One region of the Streptomyces sp. NBC_01142 genome, then DNA from elsewhere that is predicted to be linked to it. Evidence: riboswitches for the same ligand, from Rfam matches in the RefSeq annotation. Region 1 holds a riboswitch; each other region holds the start of a gene.

Region 1 (7,194 bases):
ATGTAGAGGCCGACATGCGTGACACCCGAGTAGAAGAACACCAGGTCCCCCGGGGCGAGCTGAGAGCGGGAGACGCGCCCGCCCGCGCTGATCTGGGTGTACGTCGTGCGGGGCAGCGACACTCCGGCGGAGCGCCAGGCGGCCTGGGTGAGGCCTGAGCAGTCGTACGAACTCGGTCCGGTCGCGCCCCAGACGTAGGGCTTGCCGAGCGCTCCGTAGGCGTACGCAATGGCTTGCTCGGCACGGGCGTTGGGGGCCCTGAGGGAGCCGCGGAGGGTGGCGGAGCGGCTGGCGCGTACGTCGTAGGGGGCTTCGGTGCCGCCTTGAGAGGAGTCGTACGCGGTGCGCTGCTCGGCGGTCATCCGGGCCAGCAGACGCTCGGCGCCCGCGAGCTTCTCCTGGACGGTGGACTTGTGCCTGGCCAGCTCGCTCTGCCGGACCGTGAGGTCGTTCATCCGCTCGTCGGCCTCGGCCCTCAACTGCGCGATGTCCACCAGCTGCTGGCGCACTCCGGCGACGGCGGCCGCCTGCCGCTCGCCGACCCGGTCGGCGAGCGCGGCCCGCTCCAGGTACTCGTCGGGGTCCGAGGTGAGTGCGATCTGCACACCGGGGTCGATGCTCCCGGCGCGGTACTGGGCCGTGGCGATCGAACCGAGGGCGTTCCGTGAGGTGTTGAGCCGCTCGGTTCTGCGGGCGGCCTCGTCGCGCAGTGAGTTCAGAGATGTGCGTAAGCCGGCGGTCTGCTCCTTGACCCCGTTGTACTTCTCGGTGGCGGCCTCCGCCTCCTGGTACAGCTTGTCGACCTTGGCCTTGATCTGGGCGGGGGTGAGACCGGGGTCGGCGTAACCGGTGCCTTCGAATCCGGTGGCGGTCGCCGCGCCGGCGAGCGCGAGGGTGGCGGCGGTACGGGCGGCAGGCCCGGTGAGCGGATGCTGCTTGCGTTTCCGGTGCGCTGCCACGAGGGCGTCCACGTCCTTCCGTCTTCCCCGCGTACCCGTGTCCGGGTCCGGCGACGGACCGCACAGGGGAGCGGCCCGCCGCCGGATCTCTCGGCGGTGGCGACCGACTGCCGCCCGGAAGCTCGACGGCGGTGGGGAGAGTCGGCCACCTGAGGGAGGACGCTAAACCTGGGGGTCACGGGGCTGCGGTGCAAGGATCGCTATTGCCCAAAGGTGGACACGCGGATGCGCTTTGTGAGAGCCGGTCCCGTGGCCCCGGACCGCATACCCGCGCCTTCCCGCACCGCTGTGACCGATGCGGCGAATGAGGCAGCCCTGCCCGGAGAGCGGTGGTATGGGGAGGGCTAGGCTCCGCCCCATGGACGTACTCATCAATGTCTTCGTCGCCCTGCACATCATCGGCATCGCGTCACTCCTCGGCGGCTTCCTGACGCAGATGAAGGCGATGGGGGCGGGAACTGCGCGGTTCACGCCCGCGATGCTGCACGGCGCGCTGACCATGCTGATCACGGGCGTGGCACTGGTGGGACTGAACCAGGCCGACGACCAGGCGGTGAACAACCTCAAGATCGGCATCAAGCTGGCGGTCCTGGTGGTGATTCTGGGCCTGGTGTACGTCAAGCGGGACGAGGAGAAGGTGGAGAAGGCGCTCTTCGGGGCGGTGGGCGGGCTGACGATCGCCAACATCTTCATCGCGACGCTCTGGACCTGATGCCGGCGCGGGGTCCCGGTGCTCCGTCGGTCGTGGACTGCGCGTCGACGACAGGGAGTACGACGTCGACCGGAGCCGCAGCCGACCGGGTACGGCCGAACCGGGGTACGGCCGAACCGGGGTACGGCCGACAGGGGTACGGCCGACAGGGGTACGGCCGAACCGAGGTACGGCCGAACCGGGCGGGATGTGGTCGGCGCCGAGTGCGGAGCGCAGCTCCTGACCCTGCTTGTCCTGACCTTGCTTGTTTGTCCTGACCTCGCTTACGACCGCGTCGCGGTTCCGCACCCTTCGTCCGCGGCCTCCATCCGCTCGGCCATCGACGTGCTGCGGTCGTAGGGGTCGACCTCGGGGCCGCCACCCGCCCCGGTGGCCGGCTCTTCGGCGGCGAACTCCGGGGTGAGGTAGCCGGTGACGGTGTCGCAGCCGCCGTTGGTCGTGTCGACCTTGTACGAGACGAGGGAGAAGGTTCCCGGCTCGGTGATCACCTTCGCGGGATCGTCCCAGTTCAGCACCACCTCGCGCCGCACGATCGTGCGCGCGACCTCGTCGCTGCTCGTCGCCGCCCGCGCGACTGGGTACACGTAAGTGACATCGGCGGTCACTTGGAGGGCACCGCGCTCGCCCTCCCGGTACGTGATCCGGCCTCGGGTCTTGACGACGTCCCCGACGAGGCGCGTGTGCGCCTTGTCGAAGCGGCTGAAGAGCAGCAGCGGGTCGTTCTTCCTGCTCGGTGCGCGGAACGCGATCGACAGAAAGTCCTGGACGTCCTGCTGATGCGGGTTGATCAGCGCGATCGCCTTGCCGGGGTGCTCGCCCCGCAGCACCCCCGGATCCAGGCTGGCCGCGGCGAGGAAGTCCCGGCTCCGACGGAGAGCCCCTTCCACCTGCGCCGTGCTCATCCACCCGGTCGCTCTGGCCGCGGGCACCGTGATCCCGGCCGTGCCGCTCACCCAGCGCGCCGCGGGCGACCCCTTGAACGGTTCGTCGAGCGTGGGCCGTCGGGCAGGCTCCATGGGGGGCGGTTGGTCCGGGCGTTCCGATTCCGCGGCGAGCGGCCCCCCGGCCTCGCCGCCACCGCCGAACCATCCGATCACCCGCCCCGGATCCAGCGCCACGACCAGCAGGGCGAGTGAGACCAGCAGCCCGACCGCGTACCAGCCTTTCTTCCGCCTCGGCCGGGGCGGCGCGTACGTGCGCCATGCCTCTGGCCTCGTGGGCTCCTCGCGCAGCCGCCGCGCCACGACTCGGGCCCGCGCCGACGGCTCCTTGGGCGCGTCAGGCTTGCCGTCCGCCGACTCCCGGAGGAACCGCTCCCACTCCTCGTCAGACACGGACGAACCGCTCTGCTCCCCACCCGCGTTCACACTGAACTCCTCACATCGACCACCGAAATGGCCCCTCCCCAGGGTCATCGACCGCATGATCGCACAGCGGCTCCTGGGCCGGCCGCCCAGCTCAGGAACTCTTTGCCCACTCGTCGCGGCAGGTGAGTGAGTGGGATGAAAGACGGGTGAAGCCCCCGGCAGATGGGTTCTCGGCCAAGAGAACCGTCTCCACCAGAGGCTTCGCGCGGTCGTTCACCCGTCCGGCCGGGACGTGTCCAGCTCTGCTCGCCGCTTCCTGTCCCGCCCCGCGGTCGGCCTCAGGCCGGGCGCACGCTGCCGTAGATCGGCATGTAGTAGATCGATTCCTCGCGGACGTTCGTGCCCGGCTTGGGCGCGTGGATCATCTTGCCGTCGCCGATGTATATCCCGACGTGGCTGATGTCGTCGTAGAAGAAGACCAGGTCCCCGGGAAGCAGATCCTTCGTGGCGACCCGCTTGCCGACCTCCACCTGGTCCCAGGTGGTACGCGGCAGGTCCACGCCCGCCTCCTTCCAGGCGCCCTGGGTCAGACCCGAGCAGTCGTACGAACTCGGGCCGGTCGCGCCCCAGACGTACGGCTTGCCGATCTGGGCGCGGGCGAAGGAGAGGACCTTGGCAGCCTTGGCCGCGTACGTACTGTCCTCGGTGGAGCCCGAACCTGCTCCCGTGCCGGTGCCGGTGCCGGTGCCGGTTCCCGTGTCCGTACCGCCGCCCTGGTTCTGCTCGCGCTCCGTCTCCTGGCGTCGGCGCTCGGCCTCGGCCTCCTCTTTGGCCTTCGCCTCGGCCTTGCGGCGGGCCGCTTCCTCCTTCTTGCGCTCGATCTCCGCGAACCGCGCCTTCTCCTCGGCGGTCAGCTTCGACAGCAGCGTGCGCGCCTCGGCCAGCTTGGTCTGGACGTCCTGCTTGCTGGTGCGCAGGGCCTTCTGGGAGGCCGTGAGCGACTCAAGGCTCTTGGTCGCCTCCGTGCGCTGCTCGGCTGCCGCGGCCCGTTCGGTCTCGTAGTCGGCGATGACGCTGCGCTGACGGTCGGTCATCCGGTCCATCAGCTGTGTCTGGTCGAAGTACGACTCCGGGCTGTCCGCGAACAGCAGCGCGGCGGTCGGGGTGACCGCACCCGTCCGGTACTGCGCGGACGCGTAGTTGCCGAGCGCGCGACGGGACTCGTTGAGCTTTTCCGTGCGCTTCGCGGCGTCGTCGAGCATCCCCTCGACCTCGCGCCGCTTCTCGGCGGTGGCCTCTTGCGCCTTGTTGTACCTCTGCGTCTCGGAGCCGGCCTGCCGGTACAGGTCGTCGACCTTCTTCTGTACCTCTTCTACGGATGGCTTGGGCTCGGCGGGCGCGGCGTCGGCGCTCTGCGTCGACAGCAGGGTGACGGAGGCAAGAGCTGCCGTCGTGAACCCGACGGCGGGGGAATTGCTGCGTAGTCCGGCCATTCCGGTACGGGTACGCGACTTGCGATGCGACGCCAAGGCCGACATCTCCTTCTTCCGTGGACCGCCTACCGGGTTAGCTGTCGGGTTCGGGCGGAACGGAAGGTCGCCCTACGGACCGAGTGGGGCACGGTCCGATTCACCCCGGTTGTGCATAGTGGGTCCCCGGTTCCGAACTTCCCTACAGGAAGCCCGAATTCGGCGCAGATGGCCCGATTGGCGTGGTTCGCCATGGGGGTACGGGTCCACCTGATCGAGCACGCTAGCCAATTCGTGTGCCTGCTGTGAAGGTTGATGGTCGATATGCCTGATACATTTTCGTGACCTTTTTCGTGACCGTGTTTCAGGGACACGTTCGCGGGCATGATTTGGATCTTCACGATCGAGGTCGGATCCGGTCTGATCGAGGCTGGGCGGCGCGCCGGTGGCGCCCTGAGCTGCTCGGGGCCGCTCAGGCCGCTCTGATGTGCGGATGACCTGCGGGCGCTTGCGTATCCGCCCGGGCGCGGAGCGTGATCAGGGTCCATGGGGCGAGTGGCGGTGACGGGATCGGTGCACGGGATCGGTGGCCCGATCGGTGGCGGGACTGGCGGCGTATCCCGATGCGGCCGCAGGCTGTCAGTGCGGCGGCCTAGACTCGTAAAGCGATGAGCAGCCTCTTTGACGACAGCTTCCTGGCGGACCTCCAGCCCACGGCTGACGAGCACCCGCCGCCGCCCGAGGAATCGACTCCGGAGCAGATTCCGGACGACCTCTTCCAGGGCACGTTCGACGTGCCCCCGGCCCGGGACCCGTACCACCGTGACGGCGCCCCGCGCACCGTCGTGGATCCCGTCGCCCTGCTCGAGGGGCTGAACGAGCAGCAGCGCGCCGCCGTCGTGCACACCGGGTCGCCGCTGCTCATCGTGGCCGGGGCCGGGTCCGGCAAGACCCGTGTCCTGACCCACCGGATCGCGCATCTGCTGGGGACCCGCAGTGTCCACCCCGGCCAGATACTGGCGATCACCTTCACCAACAAGGCCGCCGGCGAGATGAAGGAGCGCGTCGAGCAGCTGGTCGGCCCGCGCGCCAACGCCATGTGGGTGATGACCTTCCACAGTGCGTGCGTCCGCATTCTGCGCCGGGAGTCCAAGAGGCTCGGCTTCACCTCGTCGTTCTCGATCTACGACGCCGCCGACTCCAAGCGGCTCATGGCCCTGGTCTGCCGCGACCTGGACCTCGACCCCAAGAAGTTCCCTCCGAAGTCCTTCAGCGCGAAGATCTCCAATCTCAAGAACGAGCTGGTCGACGAGGAGACCTTCGCCGACCAGGCGGTCGACGGCTTCGAGAAGACGCTCGCCGAGGCGTACCGCATGTACCAGGCACGGCTGCGCGAGGCCAATGCCCTGGACTTCGACGACATCATCATGACCACCGTCCACCTGCTCCAGGCCTTCCCGGACGTCGCCGAGCACTACCGGCGCCGCTTCCGCCACGTCCTGGTGGACGAGTACCAGGACACCAACCACGCTCAGTACACACTCGTGCGCGAGCTGGTGGGCCCCCATGGCGGCGAGGGCGACGACCCGGCCGAGCTCTGCGTCGTCGGTGACGCCGACCAGTCGATCTACGCCTTCCGCGGCGCGACCATCCGCAACATCCTCCAGTTCGAGGAGGACTACCCGGACGCGACGACGATCCTGCTGGAGCAGAACTACCGCTCGACGCAGACGATCCTCTCCGCCGCCAACGCCGTCATCGAGCGGAACGAAAGCCGCCGTCCCAAGAACCTGTGGACGAACGCCGGCGCGGGTGCGCAGATCACCGGCTATGTGGCGGACACCGAGCACGATGAGGCCCAGTTCGTCGCCGACGAGATCGACCGGCTGACGGACGCGGGCGACGCGAAGGCCGGCGACGTCGCCATCTTCTACCGTACGAATGCCCAGTCCCGTGTCTTCGAAGAGATCTTCATCCGGGTCGGGCTGCCGTACAAGGTCGTCGGCGGAGTGCGCTTCTACGAGCGCAAGGAGGTCCGGGACGTCCTCGCGTATCTGCGTGTCCTCGCGAACCCCGAGGACACGGTTCCACTGCGCCGGATCCTCAATGTCCCCAAGCGCGGCATCGGCGACCGCGCGGAGGCGATGATCGACGCGCTCTCGCTGCGCGAGAAGATCACCTTCCCGCAGGCGCTGCGACGCGTGGACGAGGCGTACGGCATGGCGGCCCGCTCCGCGAACGCCGTGAAGCGCTTCAACGTGCTGATGGAGGAGCTGCGCACGATCGTCGACTCGGGCGCCGGCCCCGCGGTGGTGCTGGAAGCCGTACTCGAACGGACCGGCTATCTCGCCGAGCTGCAGGCCTCGACCGACCCGCAGGACGAGACCCGCATCGAGAACCTTCAGGAACTGGCCGCTGTGGCACTCGAGTTCGAGCAGGAGCGCGGCGAGGAGGAGGGGACGGGGACACTCGCCGAATTCCTCGAGAAGGTGGCGCTGGTCGCCGACTCCGACCAGATCCCGGACGAGGACGAGGACGGCTCGGGTGTCATCACGCTGATGACGCTGCACACCGCCAAGGGCCTCGAGTTCCCCGTGGTGTTCCTGACGGGCATGGAGGACGGCGTCTTCCCGCACATGCGCGCGCTCGGCCAGTCGAAGGAGCTCGAGGAGGAGCGGCGGCTGGCGTACGTCGGCATTACGCGTGCCCGCGAGCGCCTGTATCTGACCCGCTCGTCGATGCGGAGT
Region 2 (7,194 bases), 2.2 Mb from region 1:
CGGACGAGGCGTTCACGTACACCCGTCGTTCCATGCGCGCGCTGATCGGTCAGATGCTGGCCCGCGCGGAGGCGGACGGGACGACTCCGCGGGCCGCCGCACACGCGATCGTCGCCGACCGTCTTCCGGCCATCACCGAGCGGTTCGGCTGGTACCGATGACGGCGTCGTGCGACGTCCACGGGGTGAAGACCCGGGAACGGACCTGCTGAACTTCCGCCCGGGCGGCCCCTTCCTGCGTCTCGCCCAGCAGAGGGCCGGTATCCAAGATCGCTGTGTAGGGTGACGACGTGACAAGAGTGCGGTTGAGCGTGGCGGAGCGGCGTGAGGAGCTTTTGAGCGCTGCCGTCGAACAGATCGAGGCCCGAGGTGTGGCCGCCGTGCGGATCGCCGACGTCGCGTCGGCCCTCGGGGTGAGCAACGCCCTGGTGCTCTACCACTTTTCGACCAAGGAGAAGCTCGTCGCGGCCGCGTTCACCTACGCCGCCGACGGCGACCTCGCACATCTGCGCAAACTGCTGGGCCGCCGCACCTCCGCCCTGCGCCGACTGCGTACCGCGGTCCGCTGGTACGCGCCGACGGGGCATGCCAAAGGCTGGCGGCTGTGGATCGAGGGCTGGGCGGCCGCGCTGCGCGAGCCGGCCCTGCGGGAGGTCGCCCGCGATCTCGACCAGCAGTGGAAGGCCGCGCTGACCGAGGTCATCGCGGAGGGCGCGGCGGCGGGTGAGTTCCGCTGCGAGGATCCGGCGTCCGTTGCCTGGCGGCTGACGGCCTTTCTGGACGGGCTGGCCGTGCAGATGACTTCGTACGCGGGGTCACTGTCGCGCGCCGCGATGCTGGAGTGGACCGACGACGCGCTCGCCCGCGAACTCGGCCTCGACCGCGCCGCGCTCACCGCTGCCGCACGCTGAACGGCCCCCGGGATCCCACCCGCACCCCCATACTGGGTAACTGTGTCTCAGCAGCCGCAACATCAGCAGACGGACCATCTCCCTCACGGGGTGCTGGTCATCGGGGGCAGTGGGGTGGACTCGGTCGTCCGGGTCGACTCCCTGCCGGTTCCGCTCGCCGACTCCGTCGGGGTGGGCCCGATCCGCGAATGGCCCGGCCACACCGGTGGCAACGTGGCCCTGGGCTGCCGGGCCCTCGGGCTGAATGTCACCTTCCTCGACTACATCGGCGACGACTGGCCCGGTCGGCAGGTCCGTGAGCATCTCGCCGCGGGCGGCGTGGACTTCGAGCCGCTCATCTCCCCGGCCGGGACGCGGCGCGCGGTCAATCTCGTCGACTCCTCGGGGCGCCGGATGTCCTTCTACGACGCCCGCGATCCCGCGGACCTGCGGATGCCGCGGGACTTCTATCTCCCTCATCTGCGGCGTACCCGCCACGTACATCTCTCGATCACGAACTTCACCCGGTTCCTCTACGACGACATCGAGGCGCTGGGCGTCCCGGTCTCCACCGATCTGCACGACTGGGACGGACTGGCCGACCACCACCGGGAGTTCGCGCTCCGCTCGGACCTGGTCTTCCTCAGCGCGGCGGGCGCGGGCGAGCGCATAGCGTCGGTGATGCGGGAGATCCTGCGCGAGGGGCGGGCGCAGGCGGTGGTGGCGACGGCGGGCGCGGGCGGCTCGTATCTCCTCACCCGCGACGGCAGCAGCACCCCGCGCCCCATCCCGGCGACCGCTCCGCCGGCCCCGGTGGTCGACTCCAACGGCGCGGGCGACGCCTACGTCTGCGGCTTTCTGTACGGCAGGCTGTCCGGCCTCGGCCTGGAGGAGAGCGCCCGCCTCGGCGCGGTGGCGGGTGCGTATGCCTGTACGGGAGAGGGCAGTACGCCGATCGGCCAGGCCGAGCTGTTGTCGGCCGCCGGGGCCTGACGCGCTGGTTCGTACGCCTCGCTCCGCTTCGACCGCCCCGGGGCCGGGCCGTGCGCCCGGTCAGCGGGACAGGTCTGCCGCACCCCGCACGCCGGCTGTCACAGGGGCAGCAGGTTCGGGCGCTTGGCCTCGACATGGTCGCCGGAGCTCTCGCCGCGCAGCCGGCGCCCGATCCACGGCACGAGATGTTCGCGCGCCCACTGGATGTCGTCGCGACGCACGTCGAGCGCGCCGCGCGGCGGCTGGGGCGGCCACGGCTGGTCGGGGTCGGCCGGCACGTCGAGCCCGAGTACCTGGGCGGCGCGCAGCGCGATCCGAGTGTGGCCCTCGGGTGACAGATGCAGCCGGTCGCTGTCCCAAGCACGCCTGTCCTGCACGGACTTGAGCGACCACAGATCGAGGACGGGGCAGTCGTAGCGGTCGGCGATGGACCGTACATGCGCGGTAAATGTCGCGATCTTGCCGCGCAGATGGCGCAGGACCGGCACTCCGCGCGTGTCGAAGCCGGTGGTCACCATGACGGTGCCGACCGCACCGGCGAGGTCGGCGACCGCCCGTTCGAAGCGCTCCGCGACGTCGTCGGGGTCGCTGCCGGGCCGGATGATGTCGTTGCCGCCCGCGCAGAACGTCACCAGATCCGGGGCGAGTTCCCTTGCCCTGGGGACCTGTTCCTCGACGATCTGGTCGAGAAGACGGCCGCGTACCGCGAGATTGGCGTACCTGAAGGTGTGCTCCGGCATGCGGTCGTCGAGCAGGACCGCGAAACGGTCCGCCCAGCCGACGTACATCCCATCGGGGCCCGGGTCTCCGACACCTTCGGTGAAACTGTCACCAATCGCCGCGTACGACCCGAATATGCCATTTTTCCCTGTTCTCGAATCGTCTGCCACAAGACCACATCTTTCCCTTATGGATGTGACCTACGCGACCGTAAGGAGGGGTTGACGAGGGGTGATCTATACCACCGGTCAAGTTTCGACCAACCCGGAATACGACGACTCCCCTCGCACCACGGGACGGCGGCGCGAGGGGAGAAGTCGTCAGCGCAGAGCGGTGACCAGACGTCAGAGAGGTGAGCAGACGTCAGATGGACACGCCGTGCTGGCGCAGGTAGGCAAGCGGGTCGACGTCCGATCCGTAGCTGGGACCGGTGCGGATCTCGAAGTGCAGGTGCGGGCCGCTGGAGTTTCCGGTGGAGCCGGAGAGGCCGATCTGCTGGCCGCCGGTCACGCTCTCGCCGGAGGAGACAGAGAGGGAGGAGAGGTGGGCGTACTGCGAGTAGCTGCCGTCGCTGTGCTGGATGACGACCTCGTTGCCGTAGGAGCCACCCCAGCCGGCGGAGACCACGGTGCCCGCACCGACGGACTTGACGCTGGTGCCGGAGGCCGCGGCGAAGTCGACACCGGTGTGATAGCCGCTGGACCACATGGCGCCGGAGGCACGGTAGGCGGTGCTGATGCTCGCGCCGTCGACGGGGGCGGTGAAGCCTGAGCCGCGCGCGGCACCGCTGCCGGAGTCATTGGACGAGGGCTGCGGCGCGGACGACGAGGCCGAGTCCGCGGCGGAGTTGGGCGAGGACTTGGCCTTCTTCTCCGAACGGGGCTTCGGCTCGGGCTTCGACTCGGGCTTCGATTCGGCCTTCGGCTCGGCCCTCTCCGGGGCCTTGGCCTTCGACTTCGCACCGATCGTGATCTTGAGGCCGGGGTGGATCAGCGAGGGGTCGTCACCGACGACCTCACGGTTGTCCTGGTACAGCTTCTGCCAGCCGCCGCGGACGTCGTGCTCGTCGGCGATCTTCGACAGGAAGTCGCCGGAGACGACGGAGTAGACGGTGGGGGCGGCGTTCTTCTGCGCCGCGGGTGCCGCGGCGGCACTGGAGGCGGAGGAGAAGGAGGAGGCGGTCACGGCCTTCTCCGGCGCGGCGGCGGGCGTCGTGCTGCCTGCCGCGTGGGCGCCGGTGGCACCGATGAGCGGAAGTGCGATGGCGGCGCCACCCGTACCTGCGGCGACGAATCCGCGGGTGATCGGGTTGGACTTGGGACGGCGGTGCTTACCCTTTGCGGGCATGGCGCATTCCTCTCCGGCGCCGGCGAGGTGAGCTGTCGGGTTCGGGCTGGAGATGCCCGGTCGCGCTGCTGCACGACTTCACCCCAAGCCGCTCCGGAACTCCGGAATCGGCGTACTACCTGGGTCCCCCGCTCCTGCCACACGTGGGTGGGTTCGAATTCCGGTCGGCGGCAGGATGAGGCGGTCCGTCCGGATTGACGGTGACCGTAAGCGAGTCGGTCGGGCGGGTACAAGCCATCACATTCGCGGGCCAATGATCCCTGTGACATGTCCGCAGAATTCCGGTCACCCTCCGTGGACTCAGCAGCCCAACTTTCCCCCTGACAACGGAATTCGCCTCCACAGAATCACCACACACCGTCACGGATATGATCCTGCTCACGAGCCAGGCCCCATCTCCCTTGTAGATGGGGCACGTTATGTCGAATCGTCCAATACGGACAGAAGCATCATTTAATGACGTTCACCCCCACTTGCCACCCGAAGCCTCAATACCTGCTATGACCGCAGGAATTCACCGGGGCGGTCATCCGGTTCGACCATGACCTCCCCTCCGTACGGGCAAGGACCCCGACCTCAAAATCGGACAAACCGCCACGAATCACCCTTCACTGCCTCCCTGTCGGGCAGCCGGCGGCAGCAGCCCGCGGGTGACGTCGGTCACCGTCGCGACGAGCCTGTACGGCCGTCCTCGGGACGACCCGCGGAAGCCTTCTGGCCGTCGTGGCGAATGCGGTATCGCCGAGGGCAAATCCAGCCGGGCGTTTTCCGCGTACATGCCGACCACCGGGGCCGGTGGCGACCGGATTGCTCATCGGCGCCGGGAAAATCTCGGTGGGCGCCGGACGCGGAAGTCGCCGCAATTCCTTGGAGCGGGATACGCCCGGTTCCCTGCTGCGAAGAATGCCGGTGACGGCCCGGGCCCGGTCAGCGGCGCCGCAGCCGGATCACGGTGGCGTCCATGTCACCTTTCAGCCCGGTGTGCAGTCCGTGGTGCAGCAGTACGGCTCCGCGGTGGACGGCTTTGGTGTCCAGGCATTCGTACGCCGCCGAGGGATCGATTCCGCGCTTCCTAATGTTGTTGTCAAGCAGCCGGTGTCACTGGGGGTGCGACCTGGTAGCACCGTCGGTCGCGGATCAGGGCCCATAGGACGTTGACGCGTCGGCGGGCGAGGGCGAGCACGGCCTGGACGTGTTTCTTCCCCTCGGCGCGTTTGCGGTCGTAGAACTTCCGGGAGTTGGGATCGCATCGGATGCTGACCAGCGCGGAGGTGTAGAACACCCGCTGCAATCGCCGGTGGTATGCCATGGGCCGGTGGAGATTGCCGCTGACCTTGCCCGAGTCACGCGGCGCGGGAGCGACACCGGCGAAGGCCGCCAGGGCGTCCGGGGAGTCGAACTCGTCGAGGCTGCCGCCGATGGCGGCGAGGAACTCCGCACCGAGCACGGTGCCGATGCCCGGAACACTTTGGACTATGTCGGCGAGTTCGTGCTCGCGAAACCGGCCCTCGATGAGCTTGTCCATCTCGGAGATCTGCTCGTTGAGGGTCATCACCTCCTCGGCCAGGGTGTGGACCAGCCTGGCGATGGTCTTCTCCCCTGGGATCGAGGTGTGCTGGCGCTCGGCGGCCCCGACCGCCGCCTCGGCCAGGGCCCTCGCGTTACGGACCTTGCGGTTGGCCAGCCACTTGGTCAGCCGCGAGGTGCCGGTGCGGCGGATCGCGGCCGGGGTCTGGTAGCCCGTCAGCAGCTTGAGCGGTCCGGCGTTGGTCACGTCCAGGGCCCGTTCCAGGGCCGGGAACATGCTCATCAGGGTGCCGCGAAGGCGGTTGACCACGCGGGTGCGGTCCTCGACAAGGTCGGCACGGCGTCCAGTCAGCAGCTTGAGCTCGATGGCGGCTTCGTCGCCGGGGCGGATGGGCCGCAGGTCGCGGCGCATCCTGGCCTGGTCGGCGATCACGTAGGCGTCGCGGGCATCGGTCTTGCCCTCACCGCGGTAGCCGTCGGAGGCCCGGTTGACCAGGCGGCCGGGGATGTAGAGGACCTCCTGGCCGTGGCTGACCAGCAGGGCCAGCAGCAGCGCGGGCTCGCCCCCGGTCATGTCGATGGCCCAGGTGACCTGACGGCCGTCGGCCAGGTCGAGGACGTCACCGATCAGCTTCAGCAGCTCGGGCTCGTCGTTGGCGACCCGCCGCGAGAGCAATGTCTTGCTGTCGGCGTCCATCGCAAGGCCGTGATGATGGCCCTTGCCGCTGTCGATGCCCACCCATATCCGGCTCATCGCGCTCCTGCCATGCGTATTCGTACGGTTCGTACCACGGACGACCTCGCCGGCATTGCTCTACTCAGCGACTTGTTCGCACTTCCTAATCGGCGGCCGAGTCGTCGTGGGGCGCCGGGCGGCGAAGCGAGGGAAGCCACCGTCGGCAGCAGCCTGATAGCCACACCCGACACCCCTGGGTGTCCTCACCCTACGAATGGGAGGACCAACCCGATCAAGAAGGTAGAGCAGCCTGAGCCTCGGCGGCTGCTCTCCGTAGTGCTGCGCCTGGAGCCAGGCCAGAACCACGGTCTCGTCCCCGAGCAGGTACTGCACGGCACTGAGCCCGCCCTCGGGCGCCCGCAGCCGGTGCAGCTCGCCGTGCTGAACGAGGGGCCTGATCTTCTTGTAGAGATCCACCCAGCCGCGCGCCTCGGCGAGCTCCTCCTCGCTCCACTCCGCAAGATCGCCGCCGACCCCGAGCACTCCTGCCATCGCGCTGACAAAGCGGAATCGCAGGGTGCTGACGCGGCCATTGAGCTGGAGGTTGGGACTGTCGGTGACCCATGCCGCCATGACCCGGGCCGGGTGCAGCTGCGTGAAGCCGTCCTGGATGGCGAGCCGGTCCAGCGGATCGGTGTTGTCGGAGGTCCACACCTGGTCGGTCCGGGAGAGGATCCCGAGGTCGATCCGGCCGCCGCCGCCCGAGCAGGATTCGAAGGCGACACCGGGATGCGCGGCCCGCAGCCGGTCCAGCAGCGCGTACAGCCCATGCACATGCGCGACCCACAGCTTCTGCGGATACTCCTCGCCGGGCCAGCCGGCGTCCGTGAAGCAGCGGTTGAAGTCCCATTTCACATAGTCGATGGGCGCGCTGCTCAGCAGCCCGTCCAACTGCTCCCAGAGGTAGACCTGTACGTCCTCGCGGGCAAGGTTCAGCACGAGCTGGTTGCGGAACTCGGTCCGCGCCCGCCCCGGATGGTGC
Region 3 (7,194 bases), 1.2 Mb from region 1:
GGGCCGGCGGCTCGCTGAACGGCACCACCAGCTTCGAGCGCACCAACTACTTCGAGACCATGCCCACGCACCAGCTCGAGCTGGCGCTCTGGCTGGAAGCCGACCGCATGGGCTCGCTGCTCGTCGCGCTCGACGACGAGTCGATGGAGAACCAGCGCGACGTCGTCAAGAACGAGCGCCGCCAGCGGTACGACAACGTTCCGTACGGCACGGCCTTCGAGAAGCTGACCGCCCTCGCCTACCCGGAGGGCCACCCGTACCACCACACCCCGATCGGCTCGATGGCCGACCTGGACGCGGCGACCCTCGAGGACGCGCGCGCCTTCTTCCGTACGTACTACGCGCCGAACAACGCCGTGCTGTCGGTCGTCGGGGACATCGACCCGGTGCAGACGCTCGCCTGGATCGAGAAGTACTTCGGCTCCATCCCCTCCCACGACGGCAAGCAGCCGCCGCGCGACGGCTCGCTCCCGGAGAACATCGGTGAGCAACTGCGCGAGGAGATCCACGAGGAGGTACCGGCCCGGGCGCTGATGGCCGCCTACCGGCTGCCGCACGACGGAACGCGCGAGTGCGACGCCGCCGACCTGGCGCTCACCGTCCTGGGCGGCGGCGAGTCCTCGCGGCTGCACAACCGCCTGGTGCGCCGTGACCAGACGGCCGTCGCGGCCGGTTTCGGCCTGCTGCGGCTGGCCGGCGCGCCTTCGCTGGGCTGGCTGGACGTCAAGACGTCCGGCGGTGTCGAGGTGCCGCAGATCGAGGCAGCGGTCGACGAGGAGCTGGCGCGGTTCGCCGCCGAGGGGCCCACGGCCGAGGAGATGGAGCGCGCGCAGGCCCAGTTGGAGCGCGAGTGGCTCGACCGGCTGGGCACGGTCGCCGGCCGCGCCGACGAACTGTGCCGGTATGCCGTGCTGTTCGGCGACCCGCAGCTGGCGCTGACCGCCGTCCAGCGGGTGCTGGACGTCACCGCCGAGGAGGTGCAGGCGGTCGCCAAGGCCCGGCTGCGCCCGGACAACAGGGCGGTGCTGGTCTACGAGCCCCTCTCTGCCGACGACAGCGACGAGAACGCCGAGAACGACGAGCACGAGGGGGCGGACCAGTGACCGACGCTGCCGTGACCATGGACTTCCATCCGCAGCCGACGGCCGGTACTGCCCGGCCCTGGGCGTTCCCGGCCCCCGAGCGCGGCGCGCTGGACAACGCGCTGACCGTGCTGCGCTGCCACCGCCCCGGCCAGCAGGTGGTGGCCGTCGAGATCTCCCTCGACGCCCCGCTCGATGCCGAGCCCGAGGACCTCGACGGCGTTGCCACGATCATGGCGCGCGCTCTGTCGGAGGGAACGGACAAGCACACGGCGGAGGAGTTCGCCGCCGAGCTGGAGCGCTGCGGCGCCACTCTCGACGCGCACGCCGACCACCCCGGTGTCCGTGTGTCGCTGGAGGTCCCGGTCTCCAGGCTGCCCAAGGCGCTCGGTCTGCTCGCCGAGGCACTGCGTGCGCCCGCCTTCGCCGACAACGAGATCGAGCGGCTCGTACGCAACCGGCTGGACGAGATCCCGCACGAGAGTGCCAACCCGGCCCGCCGGGCCGCCAAGCAGCTGTCCAAGGAGCTCTTCCCGGCCTCCCTGCGCATGTCGCGCCCCCGCCAAGGTTCGGAGGAGACCGTGGCGCGGATCGACGCCCCGGCCGTACGGGCCTTCTACGAGGCGCATGTCCGGCCCGCCACCGCCACCGCGGTGATCGTCGGCGATCTCACCGGCGTCGACCTGGACGCCGTGCTCGCCGACACCCTCGGCACCTGGACCGGCAACACCGCGGCGCCCCGCCCCGTACCGCCGATCACCGCCGACGACACCGGCCGTGTGGTGATCGTGGACCGGCCCGGCGCCGTACAGACGCAGCTGCTCATCGGCCGCACCGGCCCGGACCGCCACGACCGCGTCTGGCCGGCGCTGGTGCTGGGCACGTACTGCCTCGGCGGCACCCTCACCTCTCGGCTGGACCGCGTCCTGCGCGAGGAGAAGGGCTACACCTACGGCGTACGGGCCTTCGGCCAGGTGCTGCGTTCCGCCCCCGACGGGACGGGTGCCTCGATGCTCGCCATCAGCGGCTCCGTGGACACCCCCAACACCGGACCGGCACTGGACGACCTCTGGAAGGTGCTGCGCACCCTCGCGGCCGGGGGGCTCACCGACGCCGAGCGCGATGTCGCCGTGCAGAACCTGGTGGGCGTCGCCCCGCTGAAGTACGAGACGGCGGCATCCGTCGCGGCCACGCTCGCCGACCAGGTCGAGCAGTACCTCCCGGACGACTTCCAGGCCCAGATGTATGCACGCCTGGCAGAGACCGGCACGGTCGAGGCGACGGCCGCGGCCATCAGTGCCTTCCCGGTGGACCGTCTGGTGACGGTGCTCGTCGGCGACGCGTCGCAGATCGAGGAGCCGGTCAGGGCGCTGGGCATCGGCGAAGTGACCGTTGTCACAGGATGATTGATCGCCCCGGCGGTCGGCCGAAGCGGCGAACAACCTGAAGAAGCAAGCGGAACCCCGGCGTCAGGTGCGATGTCGGGGTTCCGTCTTATGTCCGCTTTGCGGGAGAGGTTGCCTGTCTGCCCTGTGGCGTGCGCTACAAAACGGCCTGTCTGTTTGGCGATTGAAAGACGGCCCGCCTAGCGTCGGTCCGGCTGTCCGCCAGTAGCCCGCCGCATCCGCGGCATCGGGCAGCCATCGCCGAGTCCCCGTCAGGCGCGAGCCTGGGGAGCCGGGGACCCATTCAGTCCCTGGGGTGAATCGGACGCCTTCGCACCCGTGCGGAGGGGCCCGTAGGAGACCTTCCTGCTCCGAACCCGTCAGCTAACCCGGTAGGCGAGAAGGAAGGAAAGGATCAGCCACTTCATGGCGTTCACCCGTGCCACCGGGAAGCACCGTGCCCCGAGCCGGATGTCGCGCAGGAGCGCGAACATCGCCGGCGTCGCGGCCCTCGCCACCACCGGCGTCATCGGAACCCTCGCTTCCCCGGCGCTGGCCGCCGACTCCGACGCCACCGGCGTCGAGGACACCGGCCTGACCCAGGTCGTGGCCGCCGACTCCCTCGCCGACCAGATAGCCGACCAGGCCGAGGCCCAGGAGCGGGAGGCCGCGCAGGCCGCCGCCAAGGCGAAGGCCGAGGCTGAGGCGAAGCGCAAGGCCGAGGCCCGCGCCAAGGAGGCCCGCGAGGCCAAGGAGCGCGCCGCCCGCGAGGCCGAGCGCAAGCGTCTGAACTCCTTCCAGCTCCCCGTCTCCGGTTCGCAGGTCACCACCGGCTACCAGGCCGGCGGCTCGCTCTGGTCCTCCGGCAGCCACTCCGGCGTGGACTTCCGTGCCCCGTCCGGCAGTTCGGTCGTGGCGGTCGGCTCCGGCACCGTCGTCGAGGCCGGCTGGGGCGGCTCGTACGGCAACAACATCGTGATCAAGATGAACGACGGCTCCTACACGCAGTACGGCCACCTCGCGTCCATCGGCGTCTCGGTCGGCCAGAGCGTCACCCCGGGCCAGCAGATCGGCGTCTCCGGCTCGACCGGCAACTCCACGGGCCCGCACCTCCACTTCGAGGCCAGGACCACCGCCGAGTACGGCTCCGACATCAACCCGGTCGCGTACCTGCGCGCGCACGGCGTCAGCGTCTGACCCGCTCCTGCCTGATGCGGAACCCGCGTGGTGCTGCACCCGCCTGATCCGCGCTCCGTGTGATCCTGCGTTCCGACCGAAGGCCCCGGCTCACCGCCGGGGCCTTCGGCGTGTGCGGCCCGCGGGCATCGGTGCTCCCGGCGCAGTCCTGGCCTGAAGATATCCGTGGATTCCGGTCTGCCATCGGAAAATCTGCCTCACTGCAATAGAGTTACCGAACAGGCATCAATGGGCTGCGTTTCGCGCGGATTAAAGCGGAGGTTCGGTCATGCGCATTCCCGCGCACTCGGTATGCACGGCGATTCGCGACGACATCGTCTCCGGTGTATTCGACCGCGGCAGTCGGCTCGCCGAGGAGCAGCTGGCCCGTCGCTACGGCGTCTCCCGGGTCCCCGTGCGTGAAGCCCTGCGCACCCTGGAGTCCGAGGGGTTCGTCACCACGCGCCGCCATGCCGGTGCCTGCGTCGCCGAACCCACCGAACAGGAGGCCGCCGACCTCCTGGAGATCCGGATGCTGCTGGAGCCGCTGGGAGCGGCCCGCGCCGCCCAGCGCCGTACCGAGGCGCATCTCAAAGTCCTGCGCGGCCTGGTCAGACTGGGGCAGGAACGCGCTCGCCGCGGTCAGGGCGAGGATCTGCGCTCCCTGGGTGCCTGGTTCCACGAGACGCTCGCCCAGGCCTCCGGCAGCCCCGGGCTGACCGCCCTGCTCACCCAGCTGCGGCACAAGATCGCCTGGATGTACGCCGTGGAGCAGCCCGCCCACCCGGTCGAGTCGTGGGCCGAGCACGGCGCGATCGTGGACGCCGTGGCGCGCGGCGACGGGGAACGGGCCCGGGCGCTGACGGCCCTGCATGCCGAACGGGCCGCCGCCGCCCACCGGCTGCGCCGCCAGGAGCGGGTGAGGACTTCGCAACATGCCGTACACACGGCGAGCGTCCGGCATTAACAGCCGCGCCGTATACAAAAGGGGAGATATTCGCGGGAGCTCTATTCTGCTGCCCGAATTCATTTGACAAGGCCATGGGCCGAGACTTCCCGGCCGTGGATTGGGACCCGGAAAAGAACAGAGCCGTGGTGCCCCGAATTCGGGACACCACGGCTCTGCCGGGGCTTAATCAATGAGCCGGATCAGACGGTCTCGGGAAGCTCGTCGAGCCCCTCGGCGACCAGCTTTGCCAGACGGTCCAGGGCGGCGTCGGCGCCGTCCCCGTCGGAGGCGAGCACGATCTCCTCGCCGCCCTGCGCGCCCAGGCCGAGCACCGCGAGCATGGAGGCGGCATTGACAGGGTTGCCGTCAGCCTTGGCGATCGTCACGGGGACGCCGGCGGCCGTGGCGGCACGGACGAAGATGGAGGCGGGGCGGGCGTGAAGGCCCTCGGCCCAGCCGACATTGACGCGGCGCTCAGCCATGGTGTTGCCCTTCAAGTCTTGGCACGTACTAGCGGTTGTCTAGACCAGTCTCTCATGTGGTGCGGCGTGCTCCATGCCGACCTCGGAGCCGCAGCTGTCCGGCCGTCGGCCCTCCTCAGAGTGCCCCGCACCAACGGCCCCCGCGACCGGTGACTCGGCCGTAGGCTTTCTCCCATGCAGCCTCCGCCGGAGCAGGATCAGCACCACGCCTACCCCGATCACTGGGAGGCGGACGTGGTGCTGCGCGACGGCGGCACCGCGCGCATCAGGCCCATCACCACCGAGGACGCGGAGCGGCTGGTCAGCTTCTACGAGCAGGTCTCGGACGAGTCCAAGTACTACCGGTTCTTCGCGCCCTACCCCCGGCTCTCCGCCAAGGACGTCCACCGCTTCACCCATCACGACTACGTGGACCGGGTGGGTCTTGCGGTCATGGTGGGCGGCGAGTTCATCGCCACCGTCCGCTACGACCGGATCAACGCACAGGGCCGGCCCGCCAGTGCCCCCGCCGACGAGGCCGAGGTCGCCTTCCTGGTCCAGGACGCCCACCAGGGGCGCGGCGTCGCCTCCACCCTGCTCGAGCACATCGCCGAGGTCGCCCGCGAGCGCGGCATCCGGCGCTTCGCCGCCGAGGTGCTGCCCGCCAACAACAAGATGATCAAGGTGTTCCGGGATGCGGGCTACACCCAGAAGCGCAGCTTCGAGGATGGCTCCGTCCATCTGACCCTCGATCTCGAACCGACCGCCGAGTCCCTCGCGGTCCAGCGCGGCCGCGAGCAGCGCGCGGAGGCCCGCTCCGTGCAGCGCCTCCTCGCTCCGGGTTCGGTCGCCGTCGTCGGCGTCGGCCGCGCACCCGGTGGCGTGGGCCGCACCGCGCTGCGCAACCTTCTCGAGGCAGGGTTCACCGGCCGTACGTACGCCGTGAACCGCGCCTTCGCCGAGGACCAGGGCGAGGTGGACGGCGTCCCGGCCTTCCGCTCGGTCGGGGAGATCGGGGAGGCGGTCGACCTCGCGGTCGTCGCCGTCCCGGCCGACCGGGTGCCGGAAGCGGTGGCCGACTGCGGCGAGCACGGCGTCCAGGGCCTGGTCGTCCTCACCGCCGGATACGCCGAGAGCGGCGCCGCGGGCCGGGAACGCCAGCGCGACCTGGTGCGGCAGGCACGCTCGTACGGGATGCGGATCATCGGACCGAACTCCTTCGGCATCATCAGCACCTCGGACACCGTCCGCCTCAACGCATCCCTCGCCCCCGAGTCCCCGGCACGCGGCCGCATCGGTCTGTTCACCCAGTCCGGCGCGATCGGCATCGCCCTGCTGTCGGGCCTGCACCGGCGTGGCGCCGGCCTGTCGTCCTTCATCTCGTCGGGTAACCGCGCGGATGTGTCCGGCAATGACTTCCTGCAGTACTGGTACGAGGACCCGGACACCGATGTTGTCCTGCTGTACCTCGAATCGATCGGCAATCCACGCAAGTTCACCCGCCTCGCCCGGCGTACGGCGGCGGTGAAGCCGGTCGTCGTGGTGAAGGGGGCCCGGCACAGCGGCAGCACGCCTCCCGGGCACGCGGTGCCGGTGACCCGTATCCCCGACGCCACGGTCGGGGCCCTGCTCCGCCAGGCGGGCGTGATCCGGGTCGACACCGTCACCGAACTCGTCGACGTGGGCCTGCTGCTGGCCGGCCAGCCCCTGCCCGCAGGCCCGCGCGTGGCGATCCTCGGCAACTCCGAGTCCCTCGGCCTCCTCACATACGACGCCTGTCTCGCGGAGGGCCTGCGTCCGCGGCCGCCCCGCGACCTCACGACGGCCGCGACGCCCGCGGACTTCCGCGCCGCCCTCGCCGATGCCCTGCGGGACGACGGCTGCGACGCGGTGGTGGTGACGGCGATCCCGTGGGTCGGCGAGAACGGCGTCACGGAATCAGGTGACGGCGAGGTGCTGGCGGCGTCCCTGCACGAGGCGGCCATGGCGTCCCCCGCCAAGCCGGTGGCGGTGGTCCATGTGGAGATCGGGGGGCTGGCCGAAGCCCTGGCGGCAGCGTCGAGCACGGTGACGCGGACCACCGAGGACGGAGGCACACGGGCCACCGCGCACGCGGTCGCTGCGGCCCCCCACACCGTCGC
Region 4 (7,194 bases), on a different contig from region 1:
CCCCGTTTTCCCGGGGGGCCCGCCGCCGATCCGGCCGGGTCGCATCATGAGCGGCGCATCCGCAGCTTCCAGCCGCGGCGCAGCCGTGTGACCGTCGGTCAGGCCGATGCGCTGCAGCGACTGTGGCCGACCTGGGGCATGGACATCGACGGGCACCGCGTCCTTGATCTGGAGAAGATGTTCGGCGGGCTGCCCGTCGTCCTCGAGATCGGATTCGGGATGGGCGAGGCCACCGCGCAGATGGCCGCCGACGACCCCGGCACCGGGATTCTGGCCGTCGACGTCCACACCCCCGGCCAGGGCAATCTGCTCGGTCTCGCGGAGCGGAACGGACTGTCCAACATCCGGGTGGCCAACGGCGACGCGATCATCCTGCTCCGGGAGATGCTCGCGCCCCGCTCGCTCGACGGGCTGCGGGTCTACTTCCCCGACCCCTGGCCCAAGAAGCGGCACCACAAGCGGCGGCTGATCCAGCCCGAGTTCCTCACCCTCGCGGCACAGCGCATGAAGCCCGGCGCGGTCATCCACTGCGCCACCGACTGGGAGCCGTACGCCGAGCAGATGCTCGAGGTCCTCTCCGCGCACCCGGACTTCGAGAACACCCAGGAGGACGGCGGTTACGCTCCCCGTCCCGGCTTCCGCCCCCTGACCCGCTTCGAGGGGCAGGGCCTGGACAAGGGGCACAAGGTCCACGACCTGTTGTTCCGCCGCCCGTTGCGGGACACGCCCCCCGACGGTCAAACCGACGCACACCACGACATATCCCCCGAAGCACACCGGGACGCACCACTCGGCGCATAACCCGACGCACCACTCGACACACAAGACGCACCACTCGACACACCATTCGACGTGTAACCCCCAGTAGTACCGCGGACGTCATCGCCAGTTGTCAGTGCGCCTCGTTAGGGTCATTGGGTGTCCGATTCGCCCCCGCACCACTCCCCACCGCATCCGGTGGTTCCGGCGTGCGAGCAGCAGCCGCTGTTCGACGCCGTGCCGGAGCGTGCCCACTGGCGCTACAAACCCCGCCGCGCGTCCCGGCTCTGGCGCAGCAAGGCGGTACGGGCCGGGGTGCTGATCACGCTCCTCGCCCTCTCCGGTCTGATGATCCTCGCGCTCGTCCGCGAACAGACCGGCACCCACGGCTTCCTGGTCGGCCTCGGTCTTGCGACCCTGCCCGTCCCGCTTCTGGTGGCCGCCTTCCGGTGGCTCGACCGGGTCGAGCCCGGCCCCTGGCGGAATCTGCTCTTCGCCTTCGCCTGGGGCGCCTGCGCCGCAGCCCTGGTCGCGATCATCGCGAACACCTTCGCGACCCGCTGGATAGCCACCGCCACCGCCGATCCGGCGAGCGCGGACACCCTCGGCGCGACCGTCATAGCTCCGGTCGTCGAGGAGAGCGCAAAGGCCGTGGCAGTCCTGCTGATCTTCATTTTCCGCAGACGGGACTTCACCGGGATCGTCGACGGCGTGGTCGTGGCCGGCATCACCGCGACCGGCTTCGCCTTCACCGAGAACATCCTCTACCTGGGCAGTGCCTTCGGCGAGGACCAGGAGATCGGCACCTCGGGCCTCGCCTCGGTGACCGCCGCGACCTTCTTCGTACGGATCGTCATGTCACCGTTCGCGCATCCGCTCTTCACCGTGCTCACGGGTATCGGCTTCGGGATCGCCGCGCTCGCCGCGCAGCGCCAGAGGATCCGCCGGGTCGTCCTGCCGCTGCTGGGACTCGCCCTCGCGATGGGCATGCACGCCCTGTGGAACGCCTCGGCGTCACTCTTCGGCCCGTGGGGGTTCTACGCCGTGTACGGGGCGTTCATGGTCCCCGCCTTCGGCCTGCTGACCTGGCTGGCGATCTGGACGCGGCAGCGCGAACTGCACACGATATCCACCGAACTGCCCGCGTACGCCGCGGCCGGCTGGCTGACGGATGCGGAGCCGCGCGCCCTCTCCTCCATGCGGGCGCGCACGATGGCGCGCGACTTCGCCCGGCACAGGTACGGACCGGCCGCCGCGCACACCGTGTCGGAGTACGAGCGGTTCGCGACCTCCCTGGCGTTTCTGCGCCATCGGGCCCGCCGGGGTGCGGCGGGCCCGGACTTCATGGCGCGCGAGCAGGAACTGCTGCACCACCTGTGGCAGCGCAAGGAGGCGGCCGGTCCGGCGCTCACGTACGCGGCGCGGGCGACGGGCCGGGTGCGGGTGCCGCCGCCGCACCGCGACTACAGCGGCCACAACCCGTACCGCTACTAGCTACTCCCGACCCGGCCCGTACGGCCACTACGCCCCGTCCCGCCCGTCGCCCCGTCCCGCCCGCTACGGGGCAGCGGCCGCCGTCAGCTCGGCCAGCTCCTCCGCCGTCAGCTCCAGGTCCGCGACGGCCAGCAGGGCGGGCAGCTGCTCCACCCTGCGGGCCGAGGCGATCGGCGCGGCGACCGTCGGCTGCGCGGCCAGCCAGGCCAGCGCAACAGTCGCGATCTCGGCGCCGCGCGCCCCGGCCACGGTGTCGAGCGCGGCGAGCACCTTGAGGCCCCGATCCGTCTGCAGGTGCCTGGCCGCACTCCCGGCCCGCGGGCTGTCCACCGACGTATCCGGCCGGTATTTGCCGGTGAGGAAACCGGACGCGAGCGCGTAGTAGGGGACGGCGGCGAGTCCGGCGCGGGCGGCCGTGTCCTGGAGCTCCCCCTCGTAGGTCTCCCGGGAGACGAGGTTGTAGTGCGGCTGCAGCGCGACGTAGCGAGCGAGCCCCTCGCGCTCCGAGAAGTCCAGCGACGCCTGCAGCCGTTCGGCACTGAGGTTGGAGGCGGCTATGGCGCGCACCTTGCCCTCCCTCACCAGCTGGTCGAGGGCGATGATGATCTCCTCGACCGGGACGGACGGGTCGTCGAAGTGCGTGTAGAACAGGTCGATGCGGTCGGTACGGAGCCGGCTCAGCGACGCCTCGGCCGCGGCCTTGATCGTCGTGGCGGAGAGGCCCCTGTACTGGGGGTGGGCGCCGACCTTGGTGGCGACAACGATCTCGGAGCGGTTGCCACGCGCGGCCAGCCAGTCGCCGATGACGGTCTCGGACTCGCCACCTGCGTTGCCCGGCACCCACGAGGAGTAGCTGTCGGCGGTGTCGATGAAGTTGCCGCCCGCGGCGGTGTAGGCGTCGAGTACGGCGAAGGACTGCGCCTGGTCGGCCGTCCAGCCGAAAACGTTGCCGCCGAGGGCGAGCGGGAACACGGCGAGGTCGGAGGAGCCGAGGGTACGGAGTGACATCATGCGTTGATCAACGGCCGTACCAGGGCGGGCTATTCCGGCCGGCGGGCCCGCACAGCCCGGCAGCCCTGGCGTCGGGGGTGTACGCCAGGGCTGCCGGGGAATACGAGAGCTGCGCGCGGCACCACGAAGGCTGCCGTAGTGCCGGAGTGCTCACATGCCGTGGAGACAGGTACTCGGACAAGTCCCCGGGCAGGGACAGGGACTCAGACGGAGAGGCCCATGCCGCGCAGCCACGCCATCGGGTCGACGCCGTCGCCGGACGCCGTGTGAACCTCCAGGTGGAGGTGCGGCCCTGTCACATTGCCGGTGGCGCCCACGCGACCGATGACATCGCCGGTGCCGACCTTCTGCCCGACGCTGACGGCGATTGAGGACTGGTGGCTGTACGAGACCTCCGTACCGTCCTCGAGCTCCAGCACCGTGTGGTAGCCGTACGAGCCGGACCAGCCCGCCGACTTGACGGTGCCACCGTGCACGGCCTTGAGTGGCGTGCCCGTCGGGGCGGCGAAGTCGAGACCCGTGTGATACCCGGAGGACCACATCGAACCGGACTGACCGAAGGTAGAGGTGATCGTGTACGAGGAGAGCGGGACGGCGTAGCTCTTGGCAAGCTCGGCGAGCCGATCAGCCTCGGCCTTGGCCGCCGCGGCCTCCTCGGCCTTCCGCTTCTCGGCCTCGACCTTGGCCTCCGCCTCGCTCTGCTGCTTCCTCGCCTCGGACGCGGCTTTCTCGGCGGCGAGCTTCTCAGCGGCTGCCTTCGCTTCGGCGTCCGCCTCGGCCTGCTGCTGCTCGGCCTGCTGGAGGATGCGGGCGCGCAGTGCCTCACCCGCGCTGCTCGAGCCTTGGTCCGCTACGCCCGTGGTGCCCGAGCCGGTGTCGGCGGCAACCGTCATGGCGGTGAGCGGGGCGGCGTTCGCGATCCCCGCATCGCCGTCGGCGTCGTCGGACATCAGGGAGCCCACGCCCGGCAGGGACTTGGCGTCGGGGAGGTTGTCCGAGATCGAGTCGGGAAGCGAGATGGAGACCGCAGGCTTGTCCTGCGCGGTGGCGATGCCGCCCGCGCCGACCGCTGCGATCACACCGACGCCGAGGACCGTGGAGCTACGCGCGAGTCCGCCGCGCTGCTTCAGGACACGGTGCCGACCGCGCACCGGACGGACGGAGTCCTCGGTGGGGTTCCATTCCTCCCAAGTCCGCTCCGCTCCCTCGTCACCGAAGTAGTCAGTCGCGAAGGGTGCTTCGGGGGCAGGTTTGTTGGACGCCACGGAGGCGTGCTCCTTTCCTTCCTTCTCGCCTACCGGGTTAGCTGACGGGTTCGGAGCAGGAAGGTCTCCTACGAGCGCCTCGGCCGCCGAAAAAAAGCGGCAAAGAATGCCCGATTCACCCCAATTGGTGGTTCCCCGGTTCCCTTGCGGGATTCGGCGCGTGCGCACGGTGCCGTCTCTTGCGACGACTGGGACGACCGCGCTGCGTTATCGAACGTTAATAGACTCGGGGGCCGGATTCCAAGCTGTTCCGAGTGATCATTAACGACTTTGATCACGACTTACCGGGACACAAGGGGCCGGAAGCGGGCGACTTGATCGCCCCTCAGGCAGGCTCCGTATCTGACGGTGCATCACATGCTATGCGGAGGGGTATCTTCCGACTACGCACCGTGCGGATCTGCTGATCCTCAGGTCTGCTGATCCTCAGGTCTCCCGCTCCTCGGCCCTGTCCGCCGTGCCGACCCGGACGGTCGTTTCGGCTTTGACGACCGGCACGGTCCTGCGGCGGTCCTGCTGCCCTTCCGCGGGGCGGCTGACCGCCAGCAGCGCCATGTCGTCCGTGGACCGGCCACCCGTGTACCGGCGCACGTCGGCGACCAGCGCGTCCAGCAGCTCCTCCGGCCCGGGAAAGATCCGGCCGCCGAGCCGCCCGGCGGGGTCGTAGAAGACGCCGTCCGCGTCGCGCGCCTCGGAGAGCCCGTCCGTGTAGAGGAGCAGCGTGGCCCCGGCGGGGTACGGATGCTCCTCGGCCCGGTCCGGCAGCATCCCCAGGTCGCCCATCCCCAGCGGCAGCGCGGCCACGGTCGGCTCCAGCATGTCCAGGTCCCCGTCCGCGTACAGCATCAGCGGCTGCGGATGCCCCCGGTTCACCACCCGCACCACGCCCCCGCCGCGCGGGACCTCGGCGAGTACGGCCGTGGTGAACCCCTCGAAGATGTCAAGGGTGTCCCGCCGTGTCCCCTCACGGGCCAGGGCACGCTCCAGTCGCTCGGCAACGCCCTCCAGCGACCTCTCCTGCTCGGCGGCCTCCCGGAACGCCCCGATGACGACGGCCACCGCCTCGACTGCCTCCATCCCCTTGCCGCGGACGTCGCCCACGACCAGCCGCACGCCGTACGGGGTGTCCTGTACGGCGAAGAGGTCGCCGCCGATGAACGCGTCCGCCTGCGCCGCCTCGTACCGCGCGGCGACCTGCAACCCGCCGATCCGGTCGACGGGGGTGGGCAGCACGGCACGCTGGGCGGTCTCGGCGATGACGCGGGCGGAGGCGAGCCGCTCGCCGCTGCGCATCACGACCCTGTTGATGAGCAGCGCGAACCCGGCGACGGTCAGCACGGTGAACAGCTCGGTGTACGCCGGGACGCGGCCGATGGTGCCGTTGTAGATGTGCAGGCCGAGCACGGCCGCGACCGCCGCGATGCCGGTCAGCAGGGTGGTGCGCCAGGAGAAGAAGGGGGCGGCGATCAGCGGAGCGGCCGAGAAGAGCGGCGCGGCCGTGAACTGGGGCGGGGTCGCGAGGTCGTAGACCAGCCCGCCGATGATCAAGAGTGTGGGCAGCGCCCGGACGAAGCGGCGAGCCTTGTTGATGCCGGCCTTGTCTCGCTGCCCCACCGCTGTTCTCCTGCCAGTCCACCCACGGCCACGGCTGCGGACGGAACCGCGCCCTTCGCCCTACCCAGGCTGGCCGCAGCGGCGCCGGGCGGCGACTCGCCTTCGGCCAAGTGGGCGACAGGAGATGGGGACGGACGGAAGCGTACGGGGGGGCAGCCTGGGGCGTACGGGAGCAGACGAGCGCGTACGGGCCAGGGCCGGAGCGCACGGAGCACGGCGCCCAGCCGACTCCGGTCGGCTCCGATCGGCCCCGTCGGCACCGGTCAGCTGCAGTCAGCCGCGGTCCACCCCGAGGGCAATGACCCCGACCAGGCCGGCGGGCGCGAGCACGCGCCCGTCGCCGCCACCGCCACCGCCGCCGGCGCCCTGCCAGACACCGATCAGCAGGGCGCAGAGGGCGAGCAGCGCCGCGACGGCAGAAGCCGTCCGGGCCGCCACCTCACCATCCTGATCACGCCGAACATCCCGAACGCATTGATCACTCATAGCGCACGCGACACTACTCCACGCATTCACGGGACGGCATACGACAACGGCCCGGCACTCTCATCGAGTGCCGGGCCGTAGCCTGCAAGTAGCGGGGACAGGATTTGAACCTGCGACCTCTGGGTTATGAGCCCAGCGAGCTACCGAGCTGCTCCACCCCGCGTCGGTAAACACAACCTTACGCCATCCGGAGCAAGATCCACACCATTGATGAGTACGAACGCTCTGTCGCCCCTCCTGCCACTCCGCCACCATGCTCCGCATGGGGGAAATCGTGAGGGAGAGCAGGGAGCAGAGCCAGCAGGGTGAGCGGGGCGAGAAGACCTGGGCCCTGACTGCGGGACATCTGCTGCTCGTCTGGTTCTTCGGTTCGGCGGTGGCGCCCGCCCTGGGTTTCGCGATAGTCGGCGCCGGGTGGGGCGGCGGCATGCCCGCAGCGCTGATCACCCTGCTCGTCGGCGGGCCGGTCGCGGTCGCGGCGCTGGCCGCGCTGGGCCGGCTCGCACGCGGCATGGTGCCGCTCTGCGCGACGACAGGCGGCCTCATCGGCTGGGCGGTGACCGTC

The links. Region 1 has a riboswitch for cyclic di-AMP ahead of OG883_RS02695 (C40 family peptidase). Riboswitches for the same ligand answer to the same signal wherever they lie in the genome.
Positions count from the first base shown of each region.
Region 2: it holds a riboswitch for cyclic di-AMP, as region 1 does, so the genes downstream of both, OG883_RS12495 (M23 family metallopeptidase) here and OG883_RS02695 (C40 family peptidase) in region 1, are expected to answer to the same signal.
Region 3: it holds a riboswitch for cyclic di-AMP, as region 1 does, so the genes downstream of both, OG883_RS08035 (M23 family metallopeptidase) here and OG883_RS02695 (C40 family peptidase) in region 1, are expected to answer to the same signal.
Region 4: it holds a riboswitch for cyclic di-AMP, as region 1 does, so the genes downstream of both, OG883_RS30515 (M23 family metallopeptidase) here and OG883_RS02695 (C40 family peptidase) in region 1, are expected to answer to the same signal.

Region 1 is NZ_JAPEOR010000001.1:526,627-533,820, forward strand. Features, by position in the region: gene OG883_RS02680 (C40 family peptidase) at 1-959, opposite strand, end outside; gene OG883_RS02685 (hypothetical protein) at 1,318-1,671, shown strand; gene OG883_RS02690 (hypothetical protein) at 1,935-3,038, opposite strand; gene OG883_RS02695 (C40 family peptidase) at 3,317-4,516, opposite strand; cyclic di-AMP (ydaO/yuaA leader) riboswitch at 4,519-4,682, opposite strand; gene pcrA (DNA helicase PcrA) at 5,116-7,194, shown strand, end outside.
Region 2 is NZ_JAPEOR010000001.1:2,736,988-2,744,181, reverse strand. Features, by position in the region: gene OG883_RS12515 (Glu/Leu/Phe/Val dehydrogenase dimerization domain-containing protein) at 1-161, shown strand, start outside; gene OG883_RS12510 (TetR/AcrR family transcriptional regulator) at 290-910, shown strand; gene OG883_RS12505 (carbohydrate kinase family protein) at 1,004-1,882, shown strand; gene OG883_RS12500 (SGNH/GDSL hydrolase family protein) at 1,981-2,772, opposite strand; gene OG883_RS12495 (M23 family metallopeptidase) at 2,966-3,949, opposite strand; cyclic di-AMP (ydaO/yuaA leader) riboswitch at 3,954-4,109, opposite strand; gene OG883_RS12490 (GH36 C-terminal domain-containing protein) at 4,877-5,026, opposite strand; gene OG883_RS12485 (IS110 family transposase) at 5,034-6,230, opposite strand; gene OG883_RS12480 (alpha-galactosidase) at 6,291-7,194, opposite strand, start outside.
Region 3 is NZ_JAPEOR010000001.1:1,732,638-1,739,831, forward strand. Features, by position in the region: gene OG883_RS08025 (pitrilysin family protein) at 1-1,103, shown strand, start outside; gene OG883_RS08030 (pitrilysin family protein) at 1,100-2,488, shown strand; cyclic di-AMP (ydaO/yuaA leader) riboswitch at 2,717-2,881, shown strand; gene OG883_RS08035 (M23 family metallopeptidase) at 2,894-3,664, shown strand; gene OG883_RS08040 (GntR family transcriptional regulator) at 3,933-4,610, shown strand; gene OG883_RS08045 (HPr family phosphocarrier protein) at 4,793-5,074, opposite strand; gene OG883_RS08050 (GNAT family N-acetyltransferase) at 5,249-7,194, shown strand, end outside.
Region 4 is NZ_JAPEOR010000002.1:2,858,909-2,866,102, forward strand. Features, by position in the region: gene trmB (tRNA (guanosine(46)-N7)-methyltransferase TrmB) at 1-801, shown strand, start outside; gene OG883_RS30505 (PrsW family intramembrane metalloprotease) at 958-2,253, shown strand; gene OG883_RS30510 (aldo/keto reductase) at 2,317-3,264, opposite strand; gene OG883_RS30515 (M23 family metallopeptidase) at 3,468-4,529, opposite strand; cyclic di-AMP (ydaO/yuaA leader) riboswitch at 4,541-4,698, opposite strand; gene OG883_RS30520 (PP2C family protein-serine/threonine phosphatase) at 4,956-6,143, opposite strand; gene OG883_RS30525 (hypothetical protein) at 6,417-6,581, opposite strand; tRNA gene OG883_RS30530 (tRNA-Met) at 6,719-6,792, opposite strand; gene OG883_RS30535 (hypothetical protein) at 6,892-7,194, shown strand, end outside.